2 regions of the Bacillus salitolerans genome follow, and region 1 is predicted to be linked to the other one. Evidence: a T-box and tRNA genes for the amino acid it is inferred to sense, from the RefSeq annotation. Region 1 holds a T-box; the other holds one or more tRNA genes.
The links. The T-box of region 1 lies ahead of ACFSCX_RS05500 (valine--tRNA ligase). A T-box ahead of a tRNA ligase gene usually reads a tRNA of that ligase, here a tRNA-Val.
Positions count from the first base shown of each region.

Region 2: it has a tRNA-Val gene. The T-box ahead of ACFSCX_RS05500 (valine--tRNA ligase) is inferred to sense a tRNA for this amino acid. The anticodon was not compared.

Region 1 covers NZ_JBHUEM010000004.1:65,334-77,660, reverse strand. Annotated here, with positions in the region: gene ACFSCX_RS05500 (valine--tRNA ligase) at 1-2,203, opposite strand, end outside; T-box leader at 2,441-2,671, opposite strand; gene ACFSCX_RS05495 (hypothetical protein) at 2,844-3,035, shown strand; gene ysxE (spore coat protein YsxE) at 3,056-4,102, opposite strand; gene spoVID (stage VI sporulation protein D) at 4,188-5,303, opposite strand; gene hemL (glutamate-1-semialdehyde 2,1-aminomutase) at 5,517-6,806, opposite strand; gene hemB (porphobilinogen synthase) at 6,819-7,799, opposite strand; gene ACFSCX_RS05470 (uroporphyrinogen-III synthase) at 7,786-8,586, opposite strand; gene hemC (hydroxymethylbilane synthase) at 8,586-9,518, opposite strand; gene ACFSCX_RS05460 (cytochrome C assembly family protein) at 9,557-10,390, opposite strand; gene hemA (glutamyl-tRNA reductase) at 10,406-11,764, opposite strand; gene ACFSCX_RS05450 (LiaI-LiaF-like domain-containing protein) at 11,994-12,327, shown strand, end outside.
Region 2 covers NZ_JBHUEM010000021.1:96,252-105,364, forward strand. Annotated here, with positions in the region: gene ACFSCX_RS14125 (RsbT co-antagonist protein RsbRA) at 1-338, shown strand, start outside; gene ACFSCX_RS14130 (STAS domain-containing protein) at 319-675, shown strand; gene ACFSCX_RS14135 (anti-sigma regulatory factor) at 678-1,079, shown strand; gene ACFSCX_RS14140 (PP2C family protein-serine/threonine phosphatase) at 1,171-2,184, shown strand; gene ACFSCX_RS14145 (STAS domain-containing protein) at 2,246-2,563, shown strand; gene rsbW (anti-sigma B factor RsbW) at 2,567-3,052, shown strand; gene sigB (RNA polymerase sigma factor SigB) at 3,018-3,809, shown strand; gene ACFSCX_RS14160 (SpoIIE family protein phosphatase) at 3,806-4,405, shown strand; gene ACFSCX_RS14165 (Tex family protein) at 4,472-6,652, shown strand; gene cmpA (cortex morphogenetic protein CmpA) at 6,676-6,789, opposite strand; gene ACFSCX_RS14175 (SprT family protein) at 6,894-7,355, shown strand; tRNA gene ACFSCX_RS14180 (tRNA-Asn) at 7,604-7,678, shown strand; tRNA gene ACFSCX_RS14185 (tRNA-Ser) at 7,684-7,774, shown strand; tRNA gene ACFSCX_RS14190 (tRNA-Glu) at 7,791-7,862, shown strand; tRNA gene ACFSCX_RS14195 (tRNA-Val) at 7,913-7,988, shown strand; tRNA gene ACFSCX_RS14200 (tRNA-Asp) at 8,013-8,088, shown strand; tRNA gene ACFSCX_RS14205 (tRNA-Gln) at 8,096-8,170, shown strand; tRNA gene ACFSCX_RS14210 (tRNA-Leu) at 8,199-8,283, shown strand; tRNA gene ACFSCX_RS14215 (tRNA-Leu) at 8,357-8,442, shown strand; tRNA gene ACFSCX_RS14220 (tRNA-Arg) at 8,506-8,582, shown strand; tRNA gene ACFSCX_RS14225 (tRNA-Pro) at 8,592-8,668, shown strand; tRNA gene ACFSCX_RS14230 (tRNA-Gly) at 8,688-8,761, shown strand; partial or broken rRNA gene ACFSCX_RS14235 (16S ribosomal RNA) at 8,975-9,113, shown strand, end outside.

The DNA.
Region 1 (12,327 bases):
TAATTATATCAACCAATAGCTTCATTTCACTTGCTGCTAAATCATCAGATAGTTCCGAGCGAACCTTAGGCCACTCAGCAATCGTGATAGACTCACCTTGGTGAGGTAAATACTGCCAAATTTCTTCTGTAATAAATGGCATAAATGGATGTAGCAATCTCATCGTATTATCTAGTACATACGCAAGAATTGAACGTGTCGTTAGCTTAGCAGCTTCATCCTCACCATATAATGGTAGCTTCGCCATTTCAATATACCAGTCACAGAAATCATCCCAGATGAAATTATAAAGGATACGCCCAACTTCACCAAACTCATATTTTTCAACAAGCTTTGTCACTTCTTGAATCGTCTCATTTAGTCGAGTAAGGATCCACTTGTCAGCTACAGATTTTTCTCCTGATAGATCAAGCTGCTCATACGTTAGACCTTCCATATTCATCATCGCAAATCTTGAAGCATTCCAAATCTTGTTTGCAAAATTCCAAGTCGCTTCTACCTTTTCCATACTAAAACGTAAATCTTGACCAGGTGAGCTACCTGTTGATAAGAAATAACGAAGTGAATCTGCTCCGTACTGATCAATAACATCCATTGGATCTACACCATTACCAAGTGACTTACTCATCTTACGACCGTCAGCAGCACGAACTAATCCGTGTATTAATACATCGTCAAATGGACGTTTTCCTGTGAATTCCAGGGCTTGATATACCATTCTAGATACCCAGAAAAGAATGATGTCATAACCAGTAACAAGAACATTTGTTGGATAATAACGTTTGAAGTCAGCTGCATCCTCTTCTGGCCAGCCCATGGTTGAAAACGGCCATAACGCTGAACTGAACCAAGTATCTAATACATCTTTATCTTGTTCCCAATTTTCTTCATCGCTCGGGGCATCATGACCTACATACACCTCACCGGTTTCTTTATGATACCAGGCTGGAATACGGTGTCCCCACCAAAGCTGGCGAGAAATACACCAGTCATGAATGTTTTCCATCCAATGTACGTATGTTTTCTCAAATCTATCTGGAACAAAGTTTACTTTCCCTTCAGTCTTTTGAAGTTCTACAGCTCTGTCGGCTAGTGGCTTCATTTTTACGAACCATTGTGTAGATAAGTAAGGTTCAACAACGGCGTCACTACGTTCACTATGTCCAACGGAGTGAGTATGCTCTTCAATCTTAAACAGAATACCTTCTTCCTGAAGATCTTTTACAATTTGTTTACGGCAATCAAAACGATCCATGCCTTGGTACTTTCCAGCATTTTGATTCATCGTTCCGTCTTCATTCATGACTAGAATACGCTGCAAGTTATGTCTATTTCCAATTTCAAAATCATTTGGATCATGAGCAGGGGTAATTTTAACAGCACCTGAACCAAACTCCATATCCACATAGTCATCTCCAATGATTGGAATTTCACGTCCTACAATTGGAAGAATGACGGTCTTTCCGATAAGGTGCTTATATCGATCATCTTCTGGATGAACTGCTACTGCTGTATCTCCTAGCATAGTTTCTGGACGAGTTGTCGCTACTTCAATATGTCCTGATCCATCAGCTAGAGGATATTTCATGTGGTAGAACGCACCTTGAACATCTTTGTATATAACCTCTATATCAGAAAGAGCTGTCTTCGTAGCTGGATCCCAGTTAATAATGTATTCACCACGATATATAAGCCCTTTATTGTAAAGTGAAACGAAAACATCACGAACCGCTTTAGAAAGACCTTCATCTAGCGTAAAGCGTTCACGAGAGTAATCTAATCCAAGTCCAAGCTTCGCCCATTGCTTTCGAATGTGACTTGCATATTCTTCTTTCCACTTCCAAGATTCCTCAAGGAATTTTTCACGACCTAAATCATAGCGAGACTTCCCTTCTTCACGAAGCTTTGCCTCTACCTTCGCCTGTGTAGCTATCCCGGCATGATCCATACCTGGTAGCCATAAAACATCATAACCTTGCATACGTTTAATTCGCGTCATAATATCCTGAAGGGTCGTATCCCATGCATGACCAAGGTGCAATTTCCCTGTTACGTTTGGAGGAGGAATAACGATCGTATACGGTTCTTTCCCTTCCTCAGGCTTCGCCTCAAAAAACTTACCCTTAAGCCAATAATCATATCGGCCTGCTTCAACAGCTTTTGGATCATACTTCGTTGAAAGCATTTGTTCATTCGTTTCCATCCTAATTCCTCCCTTGTTTCTGTTCGACAAATTTTGTGCATTGACTCCCTTTTTTGACAATTCGACAAATTTCGGGTAGTGACTGTCACTTACAGGAAATAGTAGCGAGGAGGCAAGGCGCGAAAAAAATTAAAAATCGGAGTTTAGGTTGTTTAAATGAGGATTTTTAATTTTCTGAGCAACGCCGAGATCCGAAGCTTATATTTTCTGTAAAAAATAAAAAACTCCTATCATCCATAAAAGGACGAAAGGAGTTATATTTTCGCGGTACCACCTTTTTTTGCAGAACGAAAAAACGTTATGTTCTACACACTCAATAAAATAACGGCACTTCACCGGCTCTTCCTACTTTATTCAAAAGAGCTGCTCAAGGGCGACATTCCAGTTAACTTACCTAAGAAACATCTCAGCTACTTGTTTCTCTCTCTGAAGGAGCTTACCTGTACTCTTCCCTGTCTTTGCATTTATAATTTTAAAATATATAACATAGTCTACGAAATTCCCACTGAATCGTCAATAAGTATTCCCGTATTTTTTTGAATTTATACAAAAAATGGTGATGAGCCTATCTGATTTTCACCTTTTGATGTTGATGTACATACACTGTAATACATAGAACATACTGTAAGGAGGGCAATTTATGAAAAGAAGATATAACCCCTATACCCTTCCTCCTTGGTTGAGGTATTGCCGCTCCGTCACAATACAAGTAATTATTCCAATTACAATCTTCCAAGGAGTTCGAACAATCTTTATCCCTACCCCATTCGACGTTATCCTTTTAGGAATACTAATTTTACTGGCAGTTAGCTTTCACTTAGAATGGCTATAAAAAAGAACACCAAGATTCCCTTATGATTCCTGGGACTCTTGTTGTTCTTTTTTCTTCTTCTCTTCTTCAAACACAACGATGTTCGTAAGAAAATATTCAATGTTTTTCATTTGCCAATAAGATCGCTGGAGAAGCTGTAATGACTTTAATTCACTCTTACTGCTCTTACTCTGATATTCTTTTACTACTCTATACATATTTTCTGGATAAGCCAAGTACGCCATAAATAAAGTAACTTCATCTTCTTGTAAAGGAAAATGACTTCGATACGTTTGAAACCATTGGAAACGATCATCCGTGTGGAGTGGGTACGTTTTACACGACCGGTAAAAAAAGTAAAGCAAATCATGGATAGGGGAAGAATAACCTGACCGTTCAAAGTTAACAAAAAGACCTTGACCTTCTACATTATATAAAAAATGATGGAATGAAGGTTGACCGTGTATAAAAACAGTGCGATATTTCTTTTTCTCGTCCATCATTTCTTTCCAATCATCTAATTTCCTTAATGCAAACTCTTGTGCTCTCATCATCTCTTGAAAATACGTACAGTAATATAGTTGAAAGGGCGACATATATGTGTTCTCTTCACACTTCTCGATAAATAGCTCAAGCTCATCCCTTCTTTTTTGCCAATGATCCTTTATCCAGTCTACAAGCTCATCTACTTCACCATCTTTAAGCCTCTCTTCTTTCAATGAGTTGGCATGTAGTTCTCCTAGCTGTTTAAATAGCTGAAAAGCATGATCGTTTCGTTCCTCTTCATCATTATATGAATCTAACCACGGCATTAAATAGTAAGCACTATAGTGATTATCAAAAACAAAAAAACTCCCAGTTTTTGTTCGATATACTGGAACGCTATATCCATAGCTTTTATATTGTAAAAATTGTAGTTTTCTCTCGTAGTGAGCTATTTCATTATATGGAAGCTTTGCTTGTTTCAAAGCTAGTATTCCATCAGTAGAATGGATTTTTTTCACACGGCCTAAATCCTCAATAAATTGTGGTTCAATGCCATATTCTCTTAACAAAGGTTGATATTGCTGAAGTAATTCAGTTGTCATCGATTATTACACTTCCTTTTCTATTACTCATTGAAAAAGAAGAAACACGTGAGGAGAGAACCTCACTCACGTTTCTTTTAACCTCTTACTTTCGATTTCCAACTAGAGCTGGAATGTATAATATTTGTCCTTCAGCTAAATGCTCTCGATCTAAATGATTAATTCTAATCAACGATTGCGCCTGAACATCATACCGCTCTGCAATCATTTCTAGAGTTTCATCCTTTTGGACAATACACATTCTTAATTTCGCTGTCTCAGATGTATTTTCATCTGCAAATAACTTTGTTAGGTACAAAGTATTTTCATCATTAGACCCAGAATCGTTTGATTCAGCCGGATTACTTGCTTCTGGTTGCTCTACACGACTCTTGAATTCTAGCTGTGGTGCTGTACGTACATAAGCAACGGTCTCTTCGACTTCGTCTGTCTTTTCCTCTGAAACTTCCACCTCTTCTTCAGGATGTTCACTTTTTGCTTCAACGACAAACGGAGTGAATGGGTCTTCATTCGTCACAGGCTCTTCAGATTCCTCTGAATATGAACCTCTCATTAACGGTGCTACCAATTCTTCTTCAATATTTTCTTGTAAATCTTCCTGAAGATCATGGTGAGCATCTTCAGCTGTTACTTCCTCTACTACATCTTCGTCATCCCCTGGTGGTTCTTCCTGAGTGGATTGAACTTCCTCTATCGTTTCATCCACTTCTACATCTTCCTCTTCACGACTTTCTTCTTCTCTTTCTTCCTCAAATGCTGCTTGTTGTTTCTCATCACCATAAATACCTGTTATGGATAAATCAGCTTCTAATAGCAGATTCCCACGTTGAGGTAATTCATAGTCAAATGCTTCAATCGTGACATAGACATCGTTTAAATTTTGGATGCGATTTTTTGGAATCGTAATATCTACTGGGAACTTGTGTCTTAGCTCACTTACCCCATCTTCACGAGTTGTAACCTCATGAACGTTTCTTGCTGTTTCAGGTCTATTAACCTCTCTACCATCATCTTCTGTTTGAGCATGATACTCTCCTGTTAAGACTAATCCACCTTTAACAGATATATATTGATCATGTTCTTGAATGACGATATCTGGATCTAAAGACATTGATAATAACTCAGATACTTCCTGTCCTCTTTGGAACCAAATGGACTCTTCTACAGAAAATCGTATAGACGATTGGTTTTCAACTGTCAAGTCCGCTCCTCCTTTCAAACCCCTCAAATTAATTTACAATGTCATTACAGGTTTATGTTTCAAAAAGCTTGTTTATGAAAAAAACTTTAAAGAATGTAACGTTTCTTGAAGTTTTTATCATCTTGGACATACCGAGAAACTCACACTCGCAAATATTTTCTTAACTTATCAAAAAAAACCACCCCATACAAATGTATGAAGTGGTTTTTCCAATTATTTCTTAAGTCTAGAAAATGACTTTTCTGCTGCTTCAATCGTTTTTTCAATATCCTCATCAGAGTGTACGGTTGAAAGGAACATTCCTTCAAACTGTGAAGGTGGCAAAAACACACCTTCTTCAAGCATGTTACGATAATACTCAGCAAACATATCTAAATTTGATGTTTTTGCTTGTTCATAATTTGTAACTTCTACATCCGTAAAGAAGAAACCAACCATTGATCCTGCTCTTGTTAATCTGTGAGGGAGTTCATATTTTTGTGCAGCTTTTGTTAATCCCTCAATTAAACGATCAGCTTTCCGATCAAATTCGGCATATGTTTCAGGTGTAAGTTGACGCAACGTTTCAAGACCAGCTGTCATTGCAAGTGGATTACCAGATAATGTTCCAGCTTGATAGATAGGACCGCTTGGCGCAATCTTTTCCATAATCTCACGGCGTCCCCCGTAAGCTCCTACTGGAAGTCCTCCGCCGATTACCTTTCCTAAGCAAGTAAGATCTGGTGTAACTCCATATTTCCCTTGTGCAGAATGATAGCCAACACGGAATCCCGTCATTACTTCATCAAAGATTAGTAGAGCACCATATTGATTAGTAATTTCCCTGAGTGCCTCTAAGTAACCTGGTAGAGGTGTAACAACACCCATATTACCTGCAACTGGCTCAATAATAACACCTGCAATATCGTCTCCAAATTGCTCAAATGCATACTTGACACTTTCCATATCGTTATAAGGAACGGTAATCGTATTTTGAGCAATGCCTTCTGGTACACCTGGACTATCCGGGAGTCCTAATGTTGCAACACCTGAACCGGCTTTAATTAAAAGGGAGTCTCCGTGACCATGGTAGCAGCCTTCAAATTTCATAATTTTATTTCTACCTGTATAACCTCTTGCTAGTCTAAGTGCACTCATCGTAGCTTCTGTACCAGAGCTGACCATTCTCACCATCTCAATCGATGGAATTCTTTCAATAACAAGCTTAGCAAGTTCTGTTTCTAGTATCGTAGGTGCACCAAAGCTTGTCCCAAGCTCTGCTACTTTTTTTAATGCTTCAACGAGTTTATCATCAGCATGACCATGAATTAATGGTCCCCAAGAAAGAACATAATCTATGTACTCATTTCCATCAATATCATAAATTTTCGATCCTTTCCCTCTTTCCATAAAAACAGGATCCATTTTCACTGATTTAAATGCACGAACCGGGCTATTAACCCCACCTGGTAACACTGTCTGTGCTTCACTAAAAGCAGCTACAGATTTCGAAAATTGCTTCATATGTTCGGCCTCCTATTTTTCATTTTCAGACAACCAGTTTGCAGCATCTTTCGCAAAGTACGTAATAATCAAGTCGACTCCAGCACGCTTCATACTTGTTAACATTTCTAGCACAATCTCTTTTTCAGAAATCCAACCGTTTTGAGCAGCAGCCTTTATCATAGAATACTCACCACTAACATTGTAAGCTACCACGGGAACATTAAACGAGTCCTTTACATCTCTAATAATATCTAAGTAAGATAGTGCTGGTTTTACAATCAAGAAATCGGCCCCTTCAGCTAGATCGGATTCAGCCTCACGAAGAGCTTCGAGGCGGTTAGCTGGGTCCATTTGGTATGTCTTCCGGTCGCCAAATTGAGGTGTACTATGGGCAGCATCACGGAAAGGTCCGTAAAAAGAAGAAGCATATTTGACTGCATAAGACATAATCGGTGTATCGACAAACCCAGCCTCATCTAATCCTTCACGAATTGCCGCAACAAACCCATCCATCATATTTGATGGTGCGATAATATCTGCTCCTGCCTGTGCTTGACTAACAGCCGTTTTCACTAATAGCTCTAGACTCTTATCATTTTCTACATACCCATCTTCAATGACTCCACAGTGTCCATGAGATGTATATTGACAAAGACAAGTATCCGCAACCACGACTAATTCAGGAAAATGCTCTTTAACAAGCTTTATTGACTTTTGAACAATTCCTTCCTCATGATAAGCACAAGATCCTACTTCATCCTTATCATTTGGTACACCAAATAAAATAATCGACTTGATTCCCAAGTCTACAATCGATTGAACCTCTTTCACTAAATAATCTAAGGATAAATGGTATACACCAGGCATAGAAGGAACTTCCTGCTTTGTATTTTCTTCCTCAACAATAAAAAGCGGATAAATAAAATCTTCTATATGTAAATAAGTTTCTCGGACTATGGAACGCATGTTTGCCGAACTGCGAAGTCTTCTATGACGTTTAAATTGTGCCATCTAGCTCTTCCTCCTTATTAATAAAAAACAAAGTTAATTCATCCAACAAATGGTCTAACGTATAAGTATTCGGTACTATTTGCGGGATAATGCCATATTCCAGTGCTGTTTTTTGGGTGATTGGACCGATACAACAAACAAGTGTCTTGTTTATCCAAGACTGCCAATTTTCATCTCGTAAAAGCTGTACAAAATGTTTAATGGTTGAAGGACTTGTAAATGTGATCGCATCCACTCGTTGATGTAATAACTGTTTGAGCTGTTCTCTAGTCGCCGGACAATAGGTCTCATATACAACAAGCTCATGTACAGTGACTCCAAGCTCTTTTAAACCATTCGCTAATACCGGACGTGCAAGATTTCCCTTTATAAGTAGGATCTTTTTTTGTTCAATAGGCTCCTGCATGAACATTTCAATGAGACACTCTGCCACATATTCCTTTGGAACTAGTGAAGGAATAAATCCTCTCTCTTCAATGGAATTTTTTGTTTTCTCTCCAACTACAGCGATGTTAGGTAACCGTAGTACAGATTCTTTTTTCAATTTATAATACAGTTCAAAAAAATAGCTTACTCCATTTGCACTCGTAAACACAATCCAATCATACTGCATAAGATCATGAATGATTCGTTCTTCATGCTCAGTTATGGTTGAAAGTCTAAAGTCAAGTAGCGGAACTGAAATTGGCACTCCACCGAGTTTCGATATATGTGCAGCCAATTGTTCGTTACTTTTTCCATCTCTAGTAATCACAATCGTTTTATGATGAAGAGGCAATGCTTTCATTAAGAATTAAGGTCCTCTTTTACCTTCTTAATCATATCTAAGGCTCCTTGATCTTTTAGTCGTTTCGCTACTTCTTGCCCAACTTTCAAGTAATCAGATCCAGTTACTGTCTCTTTAAGAATGGTTTTCCCTTCAGGTGTACCAACTAATCCTGTTAATCTGATCTGCTGATCTTCTAAGAGCGTTGCAAGTCCCGCGATAGGTACTTGACAACCTCCTTCAAGCTCATGGAGAAACACGCGTTCCGCCTTAACAGTCGTTTCAGTCTTCGTATCATTGAATTTTTGTAGCCAATCTAGTAGGTCTGAATCCTCTTCCCTACATTCTATTGAAAGAGCACCTTGACCAACCGCAGGTAAACAAATCTCTGGCTCAAGATATTCCGTTACTACCTCTTCTGTCCACCCCATACGATGTAAGCCCGCAGCTGCTAATAGTATCGCATCGTACTCTTCATTTTTCAGCTTAGATAGTCTTGTATCAATATTTCCACGAATCCATTTTACATTTAAATCAGGACGAATGGCTAGTAACTGAGCACTTCTTCTTAGGCTACTCGTTCCGATAATCGCCCCTTTCTTTAAAGCGGCAAGCTTCGTATGATCCTTTGAAATTAATACATCACGATAATCAACACGTGCTGGCATACAACCAACAATTAAACCATTAGGTAAGACAGCTGGCATATCCTTCATGCTATGAACAGCCATATCAATTTCTTTATCTAGCATAGCTTGTTCGATTTCTTTTACAAAGAGACCCTTTCCACCAACCTTTGATAATGTCACATCCAGTATGACATCACCCTTAGTAACGATCTCTTTCACTTTAAATTCAAATGGTGCCCCTAATGCTTTTAATTGTTCAATCACCCAATTTGTCTGGGTTAAAGCAAGCTTACTTCTACGAGAACCTACAATAATTTCTCTCATCATTATCCTCCTTCACCGTTAAAACTACACTTCCTTGCTTACGAATGCCAAATATGAAATCGCGACAAATTACCAAATAAAAAATAGTTAATGAGCAGGACTAAAAACGCCATATTATTTAATGTAGCCATTGTTTTTCCTTCAAGTCCTTTTCCAACTCTCAAATATAAATAAGAACTATATGTAACGAGCACAATAAATGACCCAATGACCTTTGCATCATACCAATAAAAATGATCGAGCTTTATATAAGCCCAGATTATTCCTAATAAAAGAGATAATATCAGCATTGGTACTCCAATCACATTTAATACATACGACATGTGATCTAGTTTTGACAAATCACCTAATCGAAGTAATCTTTTTCCCCATTTTTTCTTCTTCAATAAATTATATTGAATAAAATATAACAATGAAAAAACAAAGGAAAGAGTAAAAGCCCCGTAAGACAAAATGGCCATTGTAATATGTATAATCAGTAATTCCGAGACTAGTTGTTGGGCTAATAATGTTGATTGATGCTGAGCGGGAGCAAAGGTATGAAGAGACATAATAAAGAAACCGAGCACATTCGTGAAGAACACGATAAAGTCGACTCGTACTAGTCGGTTTACTATAAGTGATAGGGATATAAGTACCCATGCGTAAAAGTATAACCCTTCAAATATCGTAAGTATGGGGATTCTGCCAATATCAATCATTCGAATGATTAAGAAAAATGTTTGTAAAATCCAAACAATAGAAAGCAACCAGAAGGCGATTCGGTTTGCCTTCCGGTTGTTGTGTAAGAAATCAATAAAGTATAATAATACACTAAGTGCATATATAAGAATGGTAAGTTCGTAAACCCAACTCATTGAGATAGTAAACATTCATCAAATCCTCACTTAGACTTTTGCCGATACCTTTTGAGAAGATACTTGCCATTGATTCGACTCACTTGTCACGCTTTGATTTTCACGCTTCTTATGCACTTCAACTGCTTCTTCAATATCAAAGATTTTCATAAATAAGTCTAGAGATTCCTCAGCATTTGGCTCACCTGCTAGCTCTTTTGCTTTTAAAATCGGATCTCGTAATAATTGATTAATGATACTCTTCGTATGCTTATTTAGTACTTTAATGTCTCGCTCTGTTAGATTCGGTAGCTTTCGTTCGATACTTAGCATCGTTTCGGCTTGAACAGCTAGAGCTTTTTCACGTAATGCAGAAATCACAGGTACGACTCCAAGTGTACGTAGCCATTTGTTAAATTCTACGATATCCTCTTCAATCATAAGCTCTATTTTTTCAGCCTCATGCTGACGCTCTTGAAGGTTTGCTTCTACAATTCCTTCCAAGTCATCGATGTCATATAAAAACACACTGTCTAAGTTAGATAGTGCTGGATCAAGATCTCGAGGTACCGCAATATCCACCATAAAGATAGGACGACCTTTACGTTTCTTTTCTGCCTTCGCCATAATCGACTCAGTTATTACGTAATCCTTTGAACCAGTAGAGCTTATTACAATATCAGCCATTGATAAAACCGTTTCAAGTTCTTCTATAGGCTTAGCCGTTCCTGCAAAGCGTGAAGCTAATAATTCAGCTTTTTCTAGAGTGCGATTTAAAACCGTTACTTGCCCTACACCATTACCATGTAGATTTTGAACAGCAAGCTCGCCCATTTTTCCAGCACCTAATATTACAACGTGTTTGTTTACTAAAGAACCAAAGATTTTTTTCGCAAGCTCAACGGCTGCATAACTTACAGAAACGGCATTAGATCCAATCTCCGTTTCAGAATGAGCACGTTTTGCAAGGGTAATAGCTTGCTTAAATAGCTGATTAAATACCGTACCCACCGTTTGTTCCTCTTGTGATAAGCCAAAGCTCGTACGTACTTGTCCGAGAATTTGTGTTTCACCAAGTATCATTGAGTTTAAGCCACATGAAACTCGAAACAAGTGCTCAACGGCTGCTTCATCTTCGTGGATTGTTAAAAATGGAGAGAATTCCGTTTTATCTAATCCAAACCATTCCGACATAAATGACTTTATATAATAACGTCCTGTGTGGAGTTGGTCCACAACAGCATAAATTTCCGTACGGTTACATGTAGAAACAATTACGTTTTCTAAAATACTTTTTTGGTTCTTTAGCCGTGTCATTGCCTGTGGTAAATCTAGTTGATTAAATGTTAGTTTTTCACGAATCTCAACAGGGGCTGTTTTATAATTTACGCCAACTACAAGAATATGCATTTGTTCATCCACCCCCATAATAATGTATGTTTATTATAACATGAATAAAATTAAGTCCTGTTTAAAAATTGTGAACAGACTATGAACTCATATGATAAGATAAATATTGGTATTATTCGAAGACGTCCTTAAAAAAATGACTCCAAAATGTACAATAACAAAAACAACACCGTTTATCAAGTACAAGTACCTACTATCGATTTTTCTACTTATTGGAAGGTGATTATCTATGAAGAAACAAGGTGTATTTCCTGGAATAATATTAATTGGAATAGGACTATATTTTTTACTGGACCAACTCAATCTCTATTCGTTAAAAGTTTTTTATACTTGGCCCACATTACTTATCATTATCGGAATTGCGTTTCTAGCACAAGCTTACACATCTAGAGACTATCAAAATATCGTTCCTGGATTTATTTTGTTTGGGTTTGGTCTACATTTTCATTTTTCAATACTTTTTTCCTTTTGGCCAGAACATTGGGCAATGTTCACCTTGATTATTGGTTGTGCATTTTTACTTAAATATCAGCAAACAAAGTCGAATCTACTCCCAGGATTAT
Region 2 (9,113 bases), on a different contig from region 1:
GAGCAAAAAAAATAATGGAAAATTTACTATCTGGAGTCGTAAAACATCGTTCTGAAGTCGTATTAATTGATATAACTGGTGTGCCAGTCGTAGATACGATGGTAGCGCATCATATCATACAAGCTGCAGAAGCGGTTCGATTAGTTGGAACAAAATGTTTACTAGTCGGTATCCGTCCTGAGATCGCACAAACAATCGTTAATTTAGGTATAGATTTGAGTCATATTATCACGAAAAACTCCCTTAAAAAGGGCTTAGAGGAAGCGTTGCTATTAACAGATAAGAAAATTGTCTCAGCGATCATGGGGGAAAAACAAAATGAAAATTCCTATTCTTAAGCTTGGTGGATACTTACTTGTAACGATACAGTGGGAATTAGATGATCAAACAGCCATTCAATTCCAAGAGGATTTATTGAAGAAAATCCATGAAACTGGTGCAAAGGGAATTGTTATTGACTTAACATCGGTTGAAATTATTGATTCTTTTATTGCGAAAGTTATTGGTGATGTCGTAAATATGTCAAATCTTATGGGAGCCAAAGTCGTGCTTACTGGAATTCAACCAGCTGTTGCCATTACACTAATTGACTTAGGAATTCACTTAAACAATGTCCCAACAGCTCTAGACTTAGAGAAAGGTCTTGAGAAACTTCAGCAAGAATTGGGGGAATAGGGATGGATATCCAATCCTGCGTTAAAATTGTTTCAGAATGGGACATCGTTGCTGCTCGGCAGACAGGTCGTGATATTGCAAAGACAATGGGGTTTAGTAGTGTAGACCAAGCAAGAATTGCGACAGCTATCTCAGAATTAGCGCGAAATATATACTTGTATGCTGAAAAAGGGAGCGTTTGTATTGATCAGCTTATCGCTCCTGATCAAAAAGGGCTTAAGGTTACGGCTTCTGACGAAGGTCCTGGAATATCAGACATTCGAAGAGTAATGGAGGATGGGTACTCTTCTTCGGGGGGACTGGGTGCTGGTTTGCCGGGGGTGAAGAGATTGATGGATGACTTCGCAATAGAATCTGAAGTAGGAAAAGGGACAGAAATCATTGCAATAAAGTGGTTACGTTAAACAACCGATTTTTTTCGAATGAACAGTCAGAGATTGGCATATATCCTTGAGAGTACAGTTTCTTCAAAGGAAGGACAAAGGGGAGAAGGATATGGAAGAACAACAGGCAATACTTAATAAATATGAAGAGCTGCTTTTACGCTACATGCAAAACTCAAATGAACAACTTTTATACCGAGGTCAGAAGTTTAGTAGACAATCTATTGAGAATGATGTAACTCCTGAAGAAATTGTCTCGATACATAAATCTGTACTTCACAAGCTGTATCCCGATATTCCAGATAAAATTTTAGACTCCTTTGATTTGTTGTTAGAGGTCATGATTGGGTATGGACTCTTGTACCGTGAACATCAAATATTACGGAATCAACAACAAGAAATAAAGAGTGAAATGGAAATTGCTGCAAATGTTCAACATACCTTACTTGGATCTGAAGTGCCATCTGTTAAGGGTTTGGATATTGGAGCAATTACTGTTCCGGCGAGACAAATGAATGGAGATTACTTCCAATTCGTTGAGGATGATAACGGCTGTGTTAGTGTTGCTGTTGCAGATGTCATTGGCAAAGGGATGCCTGCTGCCTTGTGTATGTCCATGATTAAATACGCAATGGACAGTTTACCAGAGTCTAGGAACAATCCAGGATTTGTGTTGGAAAATTTAAATCGTGTTGTGGAACAAAATGTTGATTCAACTATGTTTATCACAATGTTCTATGGGATTTATAACACGGAAACACATGAGTTTTATTTCTCGTCTGCAGGGCATGAGCCAGGATTTTTTTACTCGTCAATGGATGAAACGTTTTATGATATTGAGACGACGGGCCTTGTTCTTGGCGTAGACCGATATGCGAAGTATAAGGAATATCGGAAGACAATAGCGGAAAATGACCTTATTATTCTTCTTTCCGATGGAGTTACAGAATCCAGATCGCAGGAAGGATTTATAGAGAGGCAAGGAATTATTAGGTTAATTGAACAATATATTCATTTACCTGCTCAACAGATTGTCGATAACGTCTATAAAGAATTAGAGAAAATCCAGGACTTTGAACTAAAGGATGATTTTACTCTAATCATTTTAAGACGAAAAGGTTTATGAGCAATTGTAAGCGGGTAAATAACTTTTGAATGACACTTATTTTTGGTAGGGGAGTGGAGAGATGAATCTACAGATCGATATAAAAAAAAGCGAGAGTATAAATACCGTAGTTGTAAAAGGAGAAATAGATGCATATACAGCTCCTCAATTAAAGGGACAATTGGATGATATCCTTTTAGAGGAAGAAATTCAATTGATAATTGATCTACATGGAGTTTCTTATATTGATAGCACCGGACTTGGTGTTTTAGTGAGTGCGCTTAAAATAACTAGGCAAACAGGAGGAAGTCTGAAGTTAACGGGTGTTAACGATAGGATTAACAGACTCCTTAAAATAACTGGTTTACACGAAATCATGGATATTTCTGGGGGGGAGTAATAAATGGAGCAGCCTTTTGATTACATCGAGATGAAAATTCCTGCCAAACCAGAGTATGTAGGTGTTATGAGACTAACCTTATCAGGGATAGCAAGTAGAATGGGCTTTACGTATGAGGATATAGAAGATTTAAAAGTAGCAGCATCAGAGGCTTGTACAAATGCAGTTCACCATGCTTATGACGATAATGAAGGTGGAGAAGTTACGATAGGTTTTGGTGTGTATGAAAATCAGCTGGAAGTAATGGTTTCGGATAGTGGGAAAAGCTTTAATGTTCAGGAAATGAAGAAAACCTTAGGACCTTATAACAGTTTAACAACAATTGATGAAATGAATGAAGGAGGTCTCGGACTTTTTTTAATTGAAACACTTATGGATGATGTGAAAATACAAAGTCTCTCAGGCGTTACTGTGTTAATGACGAAGTATCTTCATAGAGAGCGGGTGGATCATGGTGAGCAGTCAATCACAACCAACCATTCCGAATAAAGATATTAACTCGTTAATTCAAGAATTCCAACAAACGAATGATGAAGAAATACAAGTATTCCTGGTCAAAAAGTATAAAGCTCTTGTAGAATCATTAGCACATAAATATTCACGAGGACGTTCCATGCATGAAGATTTAGTCCAAGTCGGGATGCTCGGATTGCTAGGTGCCATTAGAAGATATGATTCTGAGGTAGGGAGAGGCTTTGAAGCTTATGCAGTTCCTACTATCATTGGAGAAATAAAACGATTCTTGAGAGATAAGACGTGGAGTGTACATGTTCCAAGAAGAATAAAAGAGCTTGGTCCAAAGATAAAAGCTACGGTCGAAACATTAACAAACGATCTAGGTCGCTCTCCTAAAGTTTACGAGATTGCACATTATTTAGAGGTGACAGAGGAAGAGGTCCTTGAAACGATGGAAATGGGGAGAAACTATCATGCTTTATCGGTCGATCACTCTATTGAAGCGGACACGGACGGAAGTACTGTTACCCTTTTAGATATGATAGGAACACAAGATGCAGGCTTTGAGTTAGTTAATCAAAAAATGGATCTGGAGAAATCATTACATGTTCTTACTGAAAGAGAGAAATCTGTTATTCATTACACCTTTATGGAGAATATGAGTCAAAAAGAAACGGGAGAGAAATTAGGTATATCCCAAATGCATGTATCAAGGCTACAAAGGCGAGCCATTGACAAATTAAGAAAAGCGACAAAACATGATTCAAATAATTCGGAGTGTATAACATGACAGATGAAATTGTGACAGAACATCTTGAGCTTTATTTATATCAAGCTGCTAAAAAAGGAAAAACGTGTTGTGGTGATAGTTATATTACAATCATGAAGGATGAGTATGCCCTCTTGGCTTTGGCTGATGGATTAGGTAGTGGAGAGCAAGCGAAGGATTCCTCGTCCGTGGTGACATCTATAATAGCGGACTATCATGACGAGGATGTGCATTCTCTATTAAAGAGATGCAACAACTCTCTTAGACACAAACGAGGCGCAGCTGTTGCAATTGCAAAAATATACTATCGTACACAAGAAATTGTATATGCATGTGTAGGAAACATTCGATTTCTTACTATTACTCCGTCTGGGAAATTGAATTACCCCCTTCCTAAGGTTGGATATCTTTCAGGTAAACCCCAAACCTTTCTCATTCAAAGATTCAACTACGTGCCTAATTCTGTCTTTTTAATGAATACAGATGGCATCCGCTCATACTCGAGTAAAGACATAATCAGATATCAATTCGGGATTCAAAATATGATTGAAGAATTTGAAAGTTTAAATACATTTGAAGATGATGCAACTGTTCTCGTTGGGAAGTTTAAACAATAAGAAACGTGAGTTTGTCTTAAAGTTTTGTTAGAATAGATACATTCCAAATTAACTAGGAGTGAATCTATGGAATCTGTAGCAAATAAGCAAAACGATATCATTAAAGCGATTTCGTCACAATTAAACATAAAAACAAAACAGGTACAAAATGTTATTGAACTATTAGAACAGGATAATACTGTACCGTTTATTGCGCGATATAGGAAAGAAATGACTGGTGCTTTAGATGAAGTAGAAATTAGAAGTATTCAAGAGCAGTGGCAATACTTGCAGAACTTGGAAAAACGAAAGGAAGAAGTAATAAGGCTGATAGATGAGCAAGGAAAATTATCCCCTGAATTACAAACTTCTATTTTGAATGCAGCAAAACTTCAAACCATTGAAGATTTATATCGACCTTATAAGCAGAAGAGACGCACAAAGGCAACCGTTGCTAAAGAGAAAGGCTTAGAGCCGCTTGCTTTATGGATACTGGATCAGCCGCCTGGAGATATAATTGAGGAGGCTAAGAGATATTTATCAGAAGAACATGAAATCTTAGCAACTGAAGAGGCATTGCAAGGAGCACAAGATATTATTGCAGAGATTATTTCGGACGAGCCTTCTTATCGAGAATGGATAAGAACCACTACCTATCAAAAAGGGAAAATTGTGACGTCTGTTAAGGATGAAGAGAAGGATGAGAAGAGAATCTTTGAAATGTATTATGAATATGAAGAGCCTATTAGTAAGGCAGCTCCACACCGTATTCTAGCCATGAACCGGGGAGAAAAAGAGGAAGTGTTAAAGGTATCACTAGATGCACCCTCTGATTTGGTTGTTAAGCATATTACAGATAAGGTAATAGGTAAAAAGCACTCTCCAGCTAACGATTACATAAAAATTGCGATTGAGGATGGTTATAAACGACTCATCCAGCCTTCGATTGAGCGTGAAATTAGGAAGGAGTTAACAGAAAAGGCTGAGGAACAGGCTATACATATCTTCTCTGAAAACTTGAGAAACCTCTTGTTGCAACCACCATTAAAGGGAAAAACCGTCTTAGGAGTCGATCCAGCCTATCGAACTGGTTGCAAATTAGCGGTTGTTGATGAAACAGGTAAAGTTCTGCATATCGATGTAATTTATCCACATCCACCTGTTTCCAAGATGGATGACGCAAAGAAAAAAATACTCGACATTCTAAGTAAATATCCTATTGAAATGATTGCGGTTGGAAATGGTACTGCATCCAGAGAAACTGAACAGTTTGTGGCAGGTATGATTAAGGAATTAGAAAGAGACATTTACTATCTTATTGTTAATGAAGCGGGAGCGAGTGTGTATTCAGCTTCTGATATAGCAAGAGAGGAATTTCCTAATCTGCAAGTGGAGGAAAGAAGTGCCATCTCTATCGCACGTCGTTTGCAGGACCCTCTAGCTGAACTTGTAAAAATCGATCCGAAATCAGTAGGTGTTGGACAATATCAACATGACGTAACACAGAAAAAGCTAAATGACTCTTTAACATTCGTAGTTGAAATGGTTGTGAACCAAGTGGGTGTTAATGTCAACACTGCTTCTTCTTCATTACTTCAATATGTAGCAGGCTTAAGCAAGACAGTAGCTAATAACATTGTGAAGAAAAGAGATGAAAAAGGAAGATTTTTAAGTCGCGCTGATTTAAAAGCCATTCCAAGACTTGGAGCGAAAACGTATGAACAATGTATTGGGTTTTTACGAATTGTAGAGGGAGAAAATCCGTTAGATCGGACATCCATACACCCTGAAAATTATGGTGTTGTAAGCAATCTATTGAACAAGCTTGATTCGAATATAGAAGAATTGGGAAGTGCTGAGTTAAAAGGAAAGCTTCAATCCATTGACGTAAATCGTTTATCCGAAGAATTAAATGTTGGGGCAATTACTTTACAGGATATAGTAGAAGCACTTGCTAGACCTGAACGCGATCCTCGTGATGAACTACCAAAACCATTGTTAAAGAAGGACATTTTAAAGCTTGAAGATTTAGTAAAAGGAATGGAATTAGAAGGTACGGTTAGAAATGTTGTCGATTTCGGTGCATTTGTTGATATAGGTGTGAAGCAGGATGGACTTGTCCATATTTCAAAATTGAGTAAGAATTTTGTTAAGCATCCACTAGATATCGTATCCGTTGGGGATGTTGTGACCGTTTGGGTTGATGACGTAGATCTAAAAAAGGGTAGAGTAGCATTAACGATGCTACCACCAGAAGTGCAAATATAATTCTCAAAAAGAAGCACTGCTAATTAGGAGCAGTGTTTTTTTCTATAAAAATACCAGCATTGATTAAGTAATTTAATTTGATAGCGATTTTTCTCATAAAATGCACGTGTCATTTGATTTTTTAACCATACAGGCATTGCCCTAACCTCCTTTATTTGTATAATGAAGGATGTATGTTACATTAATATGTTTATATTCCTAAAAATGTGCTTTTATCATATGTGAATGGTGGTGAAATTGCATGACAGATGAACAGCTCCAACAAATAGTTGAAGAAATTTCACTAACGTTTTTTGGTATGCCTTTTCTTCACAAAGCCATCTTTAATAATCGATTACGAACAACTGGTGGGAGATATTTATTGAACTCCCATAACATTGAAGTAAATTATAAGTACTATGAAGAACTAGGATTAAAAGAGCTGGTTGGAATCATAAAACACGAGCTCTGTCACTATCATCTTCATATAATGGGAAAAGGATACAAGCATGGTGATGATGATTTCAAACAACTCCTCATTAAAGTAGATGCTCCTAGATATTGTCAGGCTTTGGAGTCCGTTAAAAGAAAAAGACAATCCACATTCCGTGTATATCATTGTGAAAAATGTGGACAGCTTTACAAAAGAAAAAGAAGAATTAACACGTCACGATATGTATGTGGAAAATGTAGCGGAAGACTTAAGGAAGTCCTTCCAAAATAGTCTTGACTGAAAAAAATAGATATGATAAATTATAGAAACCGTCGCTCGGGAATATAATTATTTCGACGGTTTTTTACCAAGTATTACAAGGTTGACTTGAATATAAACCTGTTATATTATATTAAAGTCGCCACTGCAAAATAGCAGATAAGGCGTATCAATTGAGAGTCAACTTGAACAAGCATTCTGGAATTGGGACGCTCAGTTTCTATCAAAGTGGATAGCGTAATTGAATACCGTTATATTATTCCACCATAGCTCAGCGGTAGAGCATTCGGCTGTTAACCGAAGGGTCGTAGGTTCGAATCCTACTGGTGGAGCCATTTATGGGGAAGTACTCAAGTGGCTGAAGAGGCGCCCCTGCTAAGGGTGTAGGTCGTTAACGCGGCGCGAGGGTTCAAATCCCTCCTTCTCCGCCATAAATGTTTATATAATGGCCCATTGGTCAAGCGGTTAAGACACCGCCCTTTCACGGCGGTAACACGGGTTCGAATCCCGTATGGGTCACTTCTATAATGGAGAGAGAAATCTAATTTCTTTCTCCATTATTATCCTACGGAGGATTAGCTCAGCTGGGAGAGCACCTGCCTTACAAGCAGGGGGTCGGCGGTTCGATCCCGTCATCCTCCACCAGAGTATATGCATAACTAATGATAAGGTCCCGTGGTGTAGCGGTTAACATGCCTGCCTGTCACGCAGGAGATCGCGGGTTCGATTCCCGTCGGGACCGCCATTATTTTTGGGCTATAGCCAAGCGGTAAGGCAACGGACTTTGACTCCGTCATGCGTTGGTTCGAATCCAGCTAGCCCAGCCAATCTTTATATAATATTCATATGTGATTCGCGGATGTGGCGGAATTGGCAGACGCACCAGACTTAGGATCTGGCGCCTTACGGCGTGGGGGTTCGACTCCCTTCATCCGCACCAAAGTTTTTTCGCATAAGCGAATATTACTTTCATTAATATCACAATAGCGAATCATTTGTTTAGCTTTCCCAATGCGGTCGTGGCGGAACGGCAGACGCGCTAGCTTGAGGGGCTAGTGGGGGTATCCCCGTGGAGGTTCAAGTCCTCTCGGCCGCACCAAAAAATGGAACTTGCAATATCACAGTAGATGTTGTATTCTATAAAAACCGGCAAAAAATATTAGCGCCCGTAGCTCAATTGGATAGAGTGTTTGACTACGGATCAAAAGGTTAGGGGTTCGACTCCTCTCGGGCGCGCCAAATAGATTGCGGGAAGTGGCTCAGCTTGGTAGAGCACCTGGTTTGGGACCAGGGGGTCGCAGGTTCAAATCCTGTCTTCCCGACCATTCATAGAATAAGTTATTCGCGGGTGTAGTTTAATGGTAAAACCTCAGCCTTCCAAGCTGATGTCGTGAGTTCGATTCTCATCACCCGCTCCAATTTGTATTACTGGAAGAAACTTCTTGTTGAAAGTAAGCGAGAAAGATGATATACTAATTTTCTAGCAAGTAAGACAAGTTCTTTGAAAACTAAACAAAACGTCAAGCGTGTTGGTTTTATAAACCAACGAGGTTATTTCATAGTAAATAACCATCAATAATTTTAAAAATCTACTATTGTAGATTGTCGGTGTTTTTGAGCAATCAAACATCTTTTTGGAGAGTTTGATCCTGGCTCAGGACGAACGCTGGCGGCGTGCCTAATACATGCAAGTCGAGCGGAGTTTTAAAAGCTTGCTTTTGAAACTCAGCGGCGGACGGGTGAGTAACACGTGGGCAACCTGCCTGTAAG